3 regions of the Bacillus sp. SD127 genome follow, and region 3 is predicted to be linked to each of the others. Evidence: a T-box and tRNA genes for the amino acid it is inferred to sense, from the RefSeq annotation. Region 3 holds a T-box; the other regions hold tRNA genes.

Evidence for each region. The T-box of region 3 lies ahead of leuS (leucine--tRNA ligase). A T-box ahead of a tRNA ligase gene usually reads a tRNA of that ligase, here a tRNA-Leu.
Region 1: it has a tRNA-Leu gene. The T-box ahead of leuS (leucine--tRNA ligase) is inferred to sense a tRNA for this amino acid. The anticodon was not compared.
Region 2: it has a tRNA-Leu gene. The T-box ahead of leuS (leucine--tRNA ligase) is inferred to sense a tRNA for this amino acid. The anticodon was not compared.

The regions. Positions count from the first base shown of each region.
Region 1 covers NZ_CP191226.1:4,170,537-4,174,635, forward strand. The annotation lists rRNA gene ACQVGS_RS21615 (16S ribosomal RNA) at 1-1,115, opposite strand, end outside; tRNA gene ACQVGS_RS21620 (tRNA-Ala) at 1,289-1,364, opposite strand; tRNA gene ACQVGS_RS21625 (tRNA-Pro) at 1,372-1,448, opposite strand; tRNA gene ACQVGS_RS21630 (tRNA-Arg) at 1,472-1,548, opposite strand; tRNA gene ACQVGS_RS21635 (tRNA-Leu) at 1,558-1,643, opposite strand; tRNA gene ACQVGS_RS21640 (tRNA-Gly) at 1,658-1,732, opposite strand; tRNA gene ACQVGS_RS21645 (tRNA-Leu) at 1,775-1,857, opposite strand; tRNA gene ACQVGS_RS21650 (tRNA-Lys) at 1,865-1,940, opposite strand; tRNA gene ACQVGS_RS21655 (tRNA-Thr) at 1,978-2,053, opposite strand; tRNA gene ACQVGS_RS21660 (tRNA-Val) at 2,057-2,132, opposite strand; rRNA gene rrf (5S ribosomal RNA) at 2,155-2,270, opposite strand; rRNA gene ACQVGS_RS21670 (23S ribosomal RNA) at 2,324-4,099, opposite strand, start outside.
Region 2 covers NZ_CP191226.1:3,734,432-3,738,530, reverse strand. The annotation lists gene ACQVGS_RS19470 (Tex family protein) at 1-247, shown strand, start outside; gene cmpA (cortex morphogenetic protein CmpA) at 257-370, opposite strand; gene ACQVGS_RS19460 (SprT family protein) at 474-926, shown strand; tRNA gene ACQVGS_RS19455 (tRNA-Asn) at 1,050-1,124, shown strand; tRNA gene ACQVGS_RS19450 (tRNA-Ser) at 1,130-1,220, shown strand; tRNA gene ACQVGS_RS19445 (tRNA-Glu) at 1,250-1,321, shown strand; tRNA gene ACQVGS_RS19440 (tRNA-Gln) at 1,334-1,408, shown strand; tRNA gene ACQVGS_RS19435 (tRNA-Lys) at 1,436-1,511, shown strand; tRNA gene ACQVGS_RS19430 (tRNA-Leu) at 1,523-1,604, shown strand; tRNA gene ACQVGS_RS19425 (tRNA-Leu) at 1,686-1,769, shown strand; partial or broken gene ACQVGS_RS19420 (hypothetical protein) at 1,855-1,947, opposite strand; gene ACQVGS_RS19415 (GNAT family N-acetyltransferase) at 2,135-2,698, opposite strand; partial or broken gene ACQVGS_RS19410 (lipoprotein) at 2,830-2,967, shown strand; gene ACQVGS_RS19405 (DUF441 domain-containing protein) at 3,322-3,786, shown strand; partial or broken gene ACQVGS_RS19400 (hypothetical protein) at 3,850-3,936, shown strand; gene ACQVGS_RS19395 (DUF4145 domain-containing protein) at 4,031-4,099, opposite strand, start outside.
Region 3 covers NZ_CP191226.1:1,160,417-1,164,515, reverse strand. The annotation lists gene ACQVGS_RS06010 (rhodanese-like domain-containing protein) at 1-51, opposite strand, end outside; gene leuS (leucine--tRNA ligase) at 168-2,582, opposite strand; T-box leader at 2,693-2,907, opposite strand; gene ACQVGS_RS06000 (DUF4257 domain-containing protein) at 3,011-3,346, opposite strand; gene ytvA (YtvA family blue-light photoreceptor) at 3,749-4,099, shown strand, end outside.

The DNA of each region.
Region 1 (4,099 bases), 1.3 Mb from region 3:
GCTCGTTGCGGGACTTAACCCAACATCTCACGACACGAGCTGACGACAACCATGCACCACCTGTCACTCTGCCCCCGAAGGGGACGTCCTATCTCTAGGATTGTCAGAGGATGTCAAGACCTGGTAAGGTTCTTCGCGTTGCTTCGAATTAAACCACATGCTCCACCGCTTGTGCGGGCCCCCGTCAATTCCTTTGAGTTTCAGTCTTGCGACCGTACTCCCCAGGCGGAGTGCTTAATGCGTTAGCTGCAGCACTAAGGGGCGGAAACCCCCTAACACTTAGCACTCATCGTTTACGGCGTGGACTACCAGGGTATCTAATCCTGTTCGCTCCCCACGCTTTCGCTCCTCAGCGTCAGTTACAGACCAGAGAGTCGCCTTCGCCACTGGTGTTCCTCCACATCTCTACGCATTTCACCGCTACACGTGGAATTCCACTCTCCTCTTCTGCACTCAAGTTCCCCAGTTTCCAATGACCCTCCCCGGTTGAGCCGGGGGCTTTCACATCAGACTTAAGGAACCGCCTGCGAGCCCTTTACGCCCAATAATTCCGGACAACGCTTGCCACCTACGTATTACCGCGGCTGCTGGCACGTAGTTAGCCGTGGCTTTCTGGTTAGGTACCGTCAAGGTACCGCCCTATTCGAACGGTACTTGTTCTTCCCTAACAACAGAGCTTTACGATCCGAAAACCTTCATCACTCACGCGGCGTTGCTCCGTCAGACTTTCGTCCATTGCGGAAGATTCCCTACTGCTGCCTCCCGTAGGAGTCTGGGCCGTGTCTCAGTCCCAGTGTGGCCGATCACCCTCTCAGGTCGGCTACGCATCGTTGCCTTGGTGAGCCGTTACCTCACCAACTAGCTAATGCGCCGCGGGTCCATCTGTAAGTGGTAGCCGAAGCCACCTTTTATGTTTGAACCATGCGGTTCAAACAAGCATCCGGTATTAGCCCCGGTTTCCCGGAGTTATCCCAGTCTTACAGGCAGGTTACCCACGTGTTACTCACCCGTCCGCCGCTAACATCAGGGAGCAAGCTCCCATCTGTCCGCTCGACTTGCATGTATTAGGCACGCCGCCAGCGTTCGTCCTGAGCCAGGATCAAACTCTCCGATAAAGTAGTTTGACTGACTACGCACATCGCTGTGCGATTTTATTAAAACTTGAATTAACAGGTACGTTTTGTCTTGTTTAGTTTTCAAAGATCATTTTGTTATCGCTTTGTTAAAGCAACTTTATTAGTATACAACGTCGCTTTCTCAAAGTCAACAACTTTTTTAAATCTTTTTTTGGTGGAGCCTAGCGGGATCGAACCGCTGACCTCCTGCGTGCAAAGCAGGCGCTCTCCCAGCTGAGCTAAGGCCCCGTAAAAATGGTCGGGAAGACAGGATTCGAACCTGCGACCCCATGGTCCCAAACCATGTGCTCTACCAAGCTGAGCTACTTCCCGATTTCCCATATTGATAAAATATATGGCGCGCCCGAGAGGAGTCGAACCCCTAACCTTTTGATCCGTAGTCAAACGCTCTATCCAATTGAGCTACGGGCGCAAATTATAATGCCGAGGGCCGGACTTGAACCGGCACGGTAGTCACCTACCGCAGGATTTTAAGTCCTGTGTGTCTGCCAATTCCACCACCCCGGCGTGGATGGTATAGTTGGAGCGGAAGACGGGATTCGAACCCGCGACCCCCACCTTGGCAAGGTGGTGTTCTACCACTGAACTACTTCCGCAGACAGGATGTCCAGTTTTTATTTAACTGTCATCCTATATAATGCGGGTGAAGGGACTTGAACCCCCACGTCATAAAGACACTAGATCCTAAGTCTAGCGCGTCTGCCAATTCCGCCACACCCGCTTAAAAATGGTGAGCCATGAAGGACTCGAACCTTCGACCCTCTGATTAAAAGTCAGATGCTCTACCAACTGAGCTAATGGCTCTTCTTACAAGAGACTTGAATATTATATCATATAAAAGTGGTGCCGGCAAGAGGACTTGAACCCCCAACCTACTGATTACAAGTCAGTTGCTCTACCAATTGAGCTACACCGGCAAATGGTGGAGGATGACGGGCTCGAACCGCCGACCCTCTGCTTGTAAGGCAGATGCTCTCCCAGCTGAGCTAATCCTCCATAATTGCACTAACGTGCAATTGCTTGGCGGCGTCCTACTCTCACAGGGGGAAACCCCCGACTACCATCGGCGCTGAAGAGCTTAACTTCCGTGTTCGGCATGGGAACGGGTGTGACCTCTTCGCTATCGCCACCAAACAATTGAGAGTGTTCTCTCAAAACTAGATAACAGGTGTGACATCATTAGAAATTAGGTTAAGTCCTCGATCGATTAGTATCTGTCAGCTCCATGTGTCGCCACACTTCCACCTCAGACCTATCAACCTGATCATCTTTCAGGGATCTTACTTCCTTGCGGAATGGGAAATCTCATCTTGAGGGGGGCTTCATGCTTAGATGCTTTCAGCACTTATCCCGTCCGCACATAGCTACCCAGCGATGCCCTTGGCAGAACAACTGGTACACCAGCGGTGCGTCCATCCCGGTCCTCTCGTACTAAGGACAGCTCCTCTCAAATTTCCTGCGCCCGCGACGGATAGGGACCGAACTGTCTCACGACGTTCTGAACCCAGCTCGCGTACCGCTTTAATGGGCGAACAGCCCAACCCTTGGGACCGACTACAGCCCCAGGATGCGATGAGCCGACATCGAGGTGCCAAACCTCCCCGTCGATGTGGACTCTTGGGGGAGATAAGCCTGTTATCCCCGGGGTAGCTTTTATCCGTTGAGCGATGGCCCTTCCATGCGGAACCACCGGATCACTAAGCCCGACTTTCGTCCCTGCTCGACTTGTAGGTCTCGCAGTCAAGCTCCCTTGTGCCTTTACACTCTGCGAATGATTTCCAACCATTCTGAGGGAACCTTTGGGCGCCTCCGTTACCTTTTAGGAGGCGACCGCCCCAGTCAAACTGCCCACCTGACACTGTCTCCCCGCCCGATAAGGGCGGCGGGTTAGAAGGTCAATACAGCCAGGGTAGTATCCCACCGATGCCTCCACCGAAGCTGGCGCTCCGGTTTCCAAGGCTCCTACCTATCCTGTACAAGCTGTACCAACATTCAATATCAGGCTGCAGTAAAGCTCCACGGGGTCTTTCCGTCCTGTCGCGGGTAACCTGCATCTTCACAGGTACTATAATTTCACCGAGTCTCTCGTTGAGACAGTGCCCAGATCGTTGCGCCTTTCGTGCGGGTCGGAACTTACCCGACAAGGAATTTCGCTACCTTAGGACCGTTATAGTTACGGCCGCCGTTTACTGGGGCTTCAATTCGCACCTTCGCTTACGCTAAGCGCTCCTCTTAACCTTCCAGCACCGGGCAGGCGTCAGCCCCTATACTTCGCCTTACGGCTTCGCAGAGACCTGTGTTTTTGCTAAACAGTCGCCTGGGCCTATTCACTGCGGCTCTCTCGGGCTTGCACCCTAACAGAGCACCCCTTCTCCCGAAGTTACGGGGTCATTTTGCCGAGTTCCTTAACGAGAGTTCTCTCGATCACCTTAGGATTCTCTCCTCGCCTACCTGTGTCGGTTTGCGGTACGGGCACCTCTCACCTCGCTAGAGGCTTTTCTTGGCAGTGTGGAATCAGGAACTTCGCTACTATATTTCGCTCGCCATCACAGCTCAGCCTTATGGGAAACGGATTTGCCTATTTCCCAGCCTAACTGCTTGGACGCGGATATCCAATACCGCGCTTACCCTATCCTCCTGCGTCCCCCCATTGCTCAAATGGTGAGGAGGTGGTACAGGAATATCAACCTGTTGTCCATCGCCTACGCCTTTCGGCCTCGGCTTAGGTCCCGACTAACCCTGAGCGGACGAGCCTTCCTCAGGAAACCTTAGGCATTCGGTGGAGGGGATTCTCACCCCTCTTTCGCTACTCATACCGGCATTCTCACTTCTAAGCGCTCCACCAGTCCTTCCGGTCTGGCTTCACAGCCCTTAGAACGCTCTCCTACCACTGTTCGAAGAACAGTCCGCAGCTTCGGTGATACGTTTAGCCCCGGTACATTTTCGGCGCAGAGTCACTCGAC
Region 2 (4,099 bases), 1.7 Mb from region 3:
AGACGTTCTTCAGCTGGAGGATCTGAAAGAAGGAATGGAGCTGCAGGGCACCGTGCGCAATGTAGTGGACTTCGGAGCGTTTGTTGATATCGGAGTCAAACAGGACGGGCTTGTGCACATTTCAAAACTCAGCAATCAATTCGTCAAGCATCCGCTTGATGTTGTATCCGTCGGTGACATCGTGACGGTTTGGGTTGACGGTGTCGATGTACAAAAAGGCAGAGTGTCACTGTCTATGGTAAAATAAAAGCACTGCTTACGAGCAGTGTTTTTTCCTATAGAAATACCAGCATTGATTCAGCAGTTTAATTTGGTAATTATCTTTTTCAAGGAACGCTTTTTGCATCTGCTTTTTCAGCCAATTTGGCATAGGCTCATTCCTCCTCAGCTTTTATCATAAGAGGGGCGGTGATTACCCTATTGTATGCGAACAGTGAATTGTCCCGTTCAATGTTTTTTTAGTGAGGTGCACCATGGATAACAAAGAGCTGCAAAAGCTTACAGAGGATATTTCTAACACATATTTCAAAAAGCCGTTTCGCCATCAGGCTGTTTTCAACGACAGACTTAAAACGATCGGCGGAAGATACCTGTTAACCTCTCATAACATTGAATTGAACAGAAAATATTTGATTGAACATGGGAGGGAGGAACTGATTGGCATTATTAAGCACGAGCTCTGCCATTATCATCTTCACCTTGAAGGAAAAGGATACAAGCACAGGGACAAAGATTTCAGAGCGCTTCTCCAGCAAGTCAATGCGCCCCGCTTCTGTACGCCTCTAAAGAAAAAAACAGAAAGCAACAAAACATATAGGTATATATGTACGGCTTGCGGCCAACAGTATATAAAGAGACGCGCCATGAATCCTGACAGATACAGATGCGGAAAATGCCGCGGGAAAATAAAAAGAATTTTTTCGTAAAAAAGGTTGACGAAACTAGCAAGCCTATGTTACATTATAAAAGTCGTCACGAGAGATAAATAAAAAATATTTACCTCTTGACTCTGAATGACAAGCCTGATATAATGAATCTTGTCTCATTATTCCACAGTAGCTCAGTGGTAGAGCTATCGGCTGTTAACCGATCGGTCGCAGGTTCGAATCCTGCCTGTGGAGCCATATTTGGAGAAGTACTCAAGTGGCTGAAGAGGCGCCCCTGCTAAGGGTGTAGGTCGCGTAAGCGGCGCGAGGGTTCAAATCCCTCCTTCTCCGCCATAAGATTGCGATATAAGTTCTCAACCATCGGCCCGTTGGTCAAGCGGTTAAGACACCGCCCTTTCACGGCGGTAACACGGGTTCGAATCCCGTACGGGTCATTCCATTTTCGTTGGGCTATAGCCAAGCGGTAAGGCAACGGACTTTGACTCCGTCATGCGTTGGTTCGAATCCAGCTAGCCCAGCCATTTTTATTTTATGAAATTAAATAGTAAGAGCCATTAGCTCAGTTGGTAGAGCATCTGACTTTTAATCAGAGGGTCGAAGGTTCGAGTCCTTCATGGCTCACCATTTGTCTTTTTGCGGGTGTGGCGGAATTGGCAGACGCGCTAGACTTAGGATCTAGTGTCTTACGACGTGGGGGTTCGAGTCCCTTCACCCGCACTTTAATTACAAAGTGCACGCAAATAGGTTTTGCTAGGTTAAGAGCCTAATAAACCAGCACAAACACAATTTAATGATCACGCGGTCGTGGCGGAATGGCAGACGCGCTAGGTTGAGGGCCTAGTGGGTGAATAACCCGTGGAGGTTCAAGTCCTCTCGGCCGCATCAATGATACCAAGGGTTTTGACGACCTTGGTATTTTTTTGTGTTTATTTTTAAACGATCTACTGCCCACTAACTGCCCACTTACCTAAAGTAAGTCATCTAATTTATCAGCCATTTCCTTTTGTTTGTTTGGATATAGGTGTTCGTAAACGTCAATTGTCGTTTTTACAGAACCATGCTATGGATTCTCTTCTCGTTCAGATTAAAGGCACACAGTCAGCGTGCAAAAAAATTTTAGAGGAGTAGACTAACTTATCAAGACCAGAATAAAAAAGATAAATTTAAGAACATAACATATTAGTTATATAAAATATGTTATGTTCTTTCTTGTTGACTCGTTACTTTAAGTGTAAATATTCACCTTGTTACTTTATTAAAGAATAAAAACAAGTGTCAGTCAGCTTGCTGCCATCTGCGGATAAATCATCATTTTTTAAAGTGCCTTCAAATGAAAATCCAAGTTTTTCTGGGATAGCACGACTTTTAAGGTTTGTTGATTCACACCTTATTTCAATTCTTCTAAATTTGATATTATTTAATCCGAAGTTAGCTAATTTTTTTACTGCCTCTGTCATATATCCATTCCCGCTAAATTTAGTATTTACCCAGTACCCAATTTCACATTTAGGAATGGCCCAGTCAATCCTCTGAAGGCTAGTTATTCCAATTAAGTTATTGCTATCTTTATCAAAAATAAGAAAACGAAAACTTTCTCTCTTTAAAAAATTTATATGAGCATTTCTTAAGTTTATCTCTGTTTCTTCAACAGTAGGAAGTTCTTGAGCAAATGGCAACCACGCTTTTAATTCATTAAAAGAATCTCTAATTGCTTGGTTTACAATTTTTCCGTCTCCTGTTTGGTGTGGTGCTCGAAGAATTAGTCTTTCTGTTTCTAATTGTAAAGGAACATCTAACAACAAAGGATTCATTTGATTTCCCCTCTCGGTATTTTATATTAAAGAAGCAAAGCAAATGCAAAAAAACTTTATGACGGGACAAATATATTCAATTTGCATTTAATCTTCCAAGATTCTTTTTCTTAACTAACATCATATAAATCTATTATGAGAAAGTCGGCGATAAGTATCAAGAGATGGCTGGTATGCCAATGAACGGCGAAAATGATCGTCTGGGCTTATCGAAGAAAACACCAGACTATGAAGAAGTAAAAGATGAAGAGACAAAGTTAGAGGAGTAAACCATGTGTTTGCTCCTCTTTTTTTATCTTTAAAAGGACTGACGTGAGGTTGAGTTAAGTCTCAAAAGTAACGCAGTAATCTCAAAAAACGTGAAGGAGGAGAAATACAAATAGCAGCCATTCTAAGTCGACCGTCGACCTGATATATGGTAATATTATTCTGCATTTTAAAAAAAGTAAGGAGATGATAAAGGGTTCAAAATGGGATTGAAAACAGAAAAACATCTCATATACTTATTGAAATTAAAGATACAAACACTACATTTTACATTATTATATTTAATTGATTTTGTACTAGAATCTAGTATTTTTCTGCACTTATATCTTTTTTGTTAGTTTATTGGAGGGAGAATCTTGTTAAATACTTCATCATTGTTCTTAGTAATTATTTTTATCTTAGGAATCATAGGTAAGAACCAATCCATTACAATTGCTGCATACGTGCTGCTTGGCATTAAGGTTCTGCAGTTGGATGATAAAGTATTTCCTTTTCTAGCTTCCAAAGGATTGAGTATTGGGATTACCGTCCTCACCATTGCAGTACTTGTCCCTATTGCAAGTGGGGAGATCGGTTTCAATGAACTATATGCAAGCGTGAAATCTTATTATGCATGGGTAGCGTTAGTTGCAGGTATCCTGGTAGCAGTGATGGGTAAATATGGTGTTAATTTGATGTCATCAGACCCGCAGGTGACAGTAGCGCTTGTCGTTGGTACAATCCTTGCTGTTGTACTGTTAAATGGTGTAGCAGTAGGGCCGTTGATTGGAGCTGGTATTGCTTATATGGTATTTCAGATTATCGGCCTATTTACCAAATGAGTGTCACCTATTTATAAAAAATTAAAATTAAGTTGAATGTGAAAGTCTTCCGAATGGATAGCAACGTATAAGCTTGAAAAGTTAAAGGATAAAAATGCAGTTTTAACAGAAAAAATTAATGAATTGAACCATATAGAATCAACAAGCAGCACTTTCGGAGAACATGGCTGGAGTTATCAAGAGAACACCAGACTATGAAGAAGCAAAAGGCAAACAAACAAAATTAGAGGAGTTGACCGTGTGTTTACTCCTCTTTTTTTATTCTTGGGTTCACTTTTCTCATTCTGGGTATTTTTCGATGGGGTGTTCTTTT
Region 3 (4,099 bases):
CGCCTCGATTTTTTCTTGCAAAGCAGCTGTGCTGATTTCTTTTATTTCCAAAGAAAACACTCCTATTCACCAATAATCATGTTCAGTATATCAAAGTCAGCTGGACGATTGCTATTTTGAGACTGATGAAAAAAATCCCCTTTTTGACAAAGGGGATTTTTTCAGGATTAGTTTGCCACAATATTGACAAGCTTGCCCGGCACCGCGATGATTTTACGAATGGTTTTGCCTTCAAGCTGCTCTTTGACCTTTTCATCTGCTTGAGCAAGCTGTTCGAGCTGTTCCTTCGTCGCATCTGCAGGAACCTGTAGTTTCGCTTTCACTTTTCCGTTCAGCTGAACAACGATTTCAACTTCGTCGTCAACAAGTTTTGCTTCATCATATACAGGCCAAGCCTCATATGCAATCGTACCGCTATGGCCTAATTTTTCCCACAGCTCTTCCGCGAGGTGAGGCGCGATAGGAGAAAGAAGCTTCACAAAACCTTCCATATATTCCTTCGGCAGCTCTGACGCTTTGTAGGCTTCATTGATAAAGACCATCAGCTGAGAAATACCTGTGTTAAAACGCAGGCCCTCATAGTGGTCTGTCACTTTCATGACTGTTTCATGATAGACGCGCTCCAATGTTTCACCGGCGCCTTCAACGATTTTGCCATTAAGCTCACCGCTGTCTTCAACAAACAAGCGCCATACGCGGTCAAGGAAGCGGCGTGCGCCGTCTAAGCCTGATTCAGACCAGGCAATTGAAGCATCAAGCGGTCCCATGAACATTTCGTACAATCTCAGCGTATCAGCGCCGTGAGAGGCAACGATTTCATCAGGGTTGACAACGTTCCCTTTTGACTTACTCATTTTCTCGTTGTTTTCACCGAGAATCATTCCTTGGTTATACAGCTTTTGGAACGGTTCTTTCGTCGGCACTACCCCGATATCATAAAGGAACTTGTGCCAGAAACGGGCATACAGAAGGTGAAGCACAGCATGCTCCGCGCCGCCGATATACATATCAACCGGAAGCCATTTTTCCATTTTCTCAGGTGATGCCAGCTGATCCGGATTGTGCGGATCAATGTAGCGCAAGAAATACCAGCAGCTTCCCGCCCACTGCGGCATTGTATTCGTTTCTCTTCTTCCTTTTTTCCCTGTTTCAGGGTCTGTGACTTCAACCCACTCTTTAATGTTCGCAAGCGGTGATTCGCCGGTGCCGCTCGGTTTGATTTCGTTTGTTTTCGGCAAAATCAGCGGCAGTTCTTCCTCCGGCACAGCTGTTGACGTTCCGTCCTCCCAATGAATGATCGGTATCGGCTCGCCCCAGTAGCGCTGGCGGCTGAAGAGCCAGTCGCGCAGACGGTAAGTGACTTTCTTTTCGCCGTTTTTCGTTTCTTCCAGCCAAGCGATCATTTTTTCAATCGCTTCCTGTTTATTAAGCCCGTTCAGGAAGTCAGAGTTCACATGCTCGCCGTCGCCTGTGTACGCTTCTTCTTCAACATTTCCGCCTTTCACGACTTCCTTGACTTGAAGGCCGAATGTGTTGGCGAATTCAAAATCACGCTCATCGTGACCGGGAACAGCCATGACTGCACCAGTTCCGTATGAAGCAAGAACGTAATCTGCGATCCAGATCGGCAGTTTTTCATCGTTTACAGGATTGATCGCATAAGCTCCCGTGAAGACGCCTGTCTTTGTTTTCGCGAGATCCGTGCGCTCAAGGTCACTCTTTGATTGAATTTCTTTGATATAAGCTTCGACAGCTTCTTTTTGCTCAGCAGCTGTGATTTTTTCTACCAATGCATGCTCCGGAGCAAGTACAGTGTATGTAGCGCCAAACAATGTATCAGGTCTTGTTGTAAACACCGTAAATGATTCATCATGTCCGTCTATGCCAAAATGAACGTGCGCACCTTCAGAACGGCCGATCCAGTTGCGCTGCATGTCTTTAATGCTTTCCGGCCAATCAAGCTCTTCCAAGTCATCAAGAAGCCTGTCCGCATAAGCTGTGATTTTCAGCATCCACTGCTTCATCGGGCGTCTTTCGACCGGATGGCCGCCGCGTTCACTCTTTCCGTCGATGACTTCTTCGTTGGCAAGAACCGTACCGAGTGCAGGGCACCAGTTTACTGGCACCTCATCAACGTAAGCAAGGCCCTTTTCATAAAGCTTTAAGAAAATCCATTGTGTCCATTTATAGTATTCAGGATCTGTCGTGTTGATTTCACGATCCCAATCATATGAAAAACCGAGCGCCTGAATTTGGCGGCGGAAATTATCAATATTCTGCTTCGTAAACACTGCCGGGTCATTCCCGGTGTCGAGAGCGTATTGCTCAGCCGGCAGACCGAATGCGTCCCAGCCCATCGGATGAAGAACGTCATACCCCTGCATGCGCTTCATGCGGGAGAGGATATCCGTTGCTGTATAGCCTTCAGGGTGTCCGACGTGCAGACCCGCTCCAGACGGATAAGGAAACATGTCCAGCGCGTAAAATTTTTGTTTCTCATTATGATCAAGAGTGGCAAATGTTTTGTTTTCCAGCCAATAATTTTGCCATTTCTTTTCTATCTCTTTGTGCTGAAAACTCAAAGTAAAAACCTCCTTCTGATTGAATACGGCGTTTTATGGTTCAAGTATTGACGGGAAAGGGACAATTATATTCAGAATATTCCCAAACTAAAAAAAACTCCCTCATCCCTAAAAGGGACGAGAGACTTTCGTTTTCCCGCGGTACCACCCTCGTTAGCGCGGCAGACGCCGCACTCACTTGATACTTTTAACGCAGTTATGCGTCAGCGGCTTTTCACCGCTGCAACTCGGAGGTGAGTTCGGAAACAAACTTGATTGACTTTCACCAGCCGTCAACTCTCTGAAACAATATCTGCTTCTTACTGCTCCTCTTCATTGTTCTTATCGCAACCGTAATCTTAACTGTATTTTATAGAATTCTGTTCATAAGTGCAAGCAGGTTTGTATACAATGGGAATGTACCCTGAACGGGCGAAGATTGAGGACAATTATTCTGGTGGAGTTTTGGTTTGACGTTTCGACTCGGCCGGTTCGCCGCCGCTGTTCATTTCTCTTACAAAATCAAAGCTTCTGAGAACAGCTTCACCGCCGTAGCCTGAGATAATGGATAAGATGACAAGTTGAATTCCTGAATCGGGGTCAGCGGATAGTACAAGTAAAATGGAAGCCGTCATGCCGATAAACCAATCTTCCAAAAATCCAAGATAGATAAACCGCTTCGTCATCCTAGGTTTCTCCAGTCTGCCTCTCTTTTTCACATGACCGAGAATCCCCATGATTCCTCCAATTACACAAGCAATTAATACCTGATGCAGCATCTTCATCATCACCTTCCTAAAGCCCTTATTTCGTAAAGCGACTTCAGGCCATCCAGCCCCCTTAAACGATTCCGATGATTTTCGATATCTACATACTGGCAAATCTGAAAAAAGCTTGTTTCTTCCATTATATGTGAACACATGATCGGTAAGCTTGATGCATTGGATTCATTTTTCACCCAGTGACATTGACCTAGTCACCTATTTAGCATGTAGAAACCTTTCCGTTCATATGTTCAAACTCTGTTCTTATTTTTAGTGTATACGAGGACAAGCCCTAATGACAAACAACAAACTGCGCTTGCTTGAATCAGAACATGTGTTGTGCTACGGTTACTGTAGAATTCATTAAAAAAAGGGGAATATCAGGCTTTCGCATAGCAAGCTGGCGGACTAAGGGGGAATTATATGGCTAGTTTTCAATCATTCGGAATAAAAGGACAGCTGGACATCATCAAAAAAGCGCTTGATCACGCGCGAGTCGGTGTAGTGATTACAGATCCTTCACTTGAAGATAATCCGATTGTCTACGTAAACCAAGGCTTTGTTCAAATGACCGGCTATGAGGCCGAGGAAATTTTAGGAAAGAACTGCCGCTTCTTACAGGGGAAAGATACAGACGCTGGTGAAGTGGACAACATCAGAGCCGGTTTACAAAATAAAGAACCGGTTACAGTTCAGATTCAAAACTACAAAAAAGACGGAACGATGTTCTGGAATGAGTTAAATATTGATCCGCTGGAAATAGAAGACAAAACC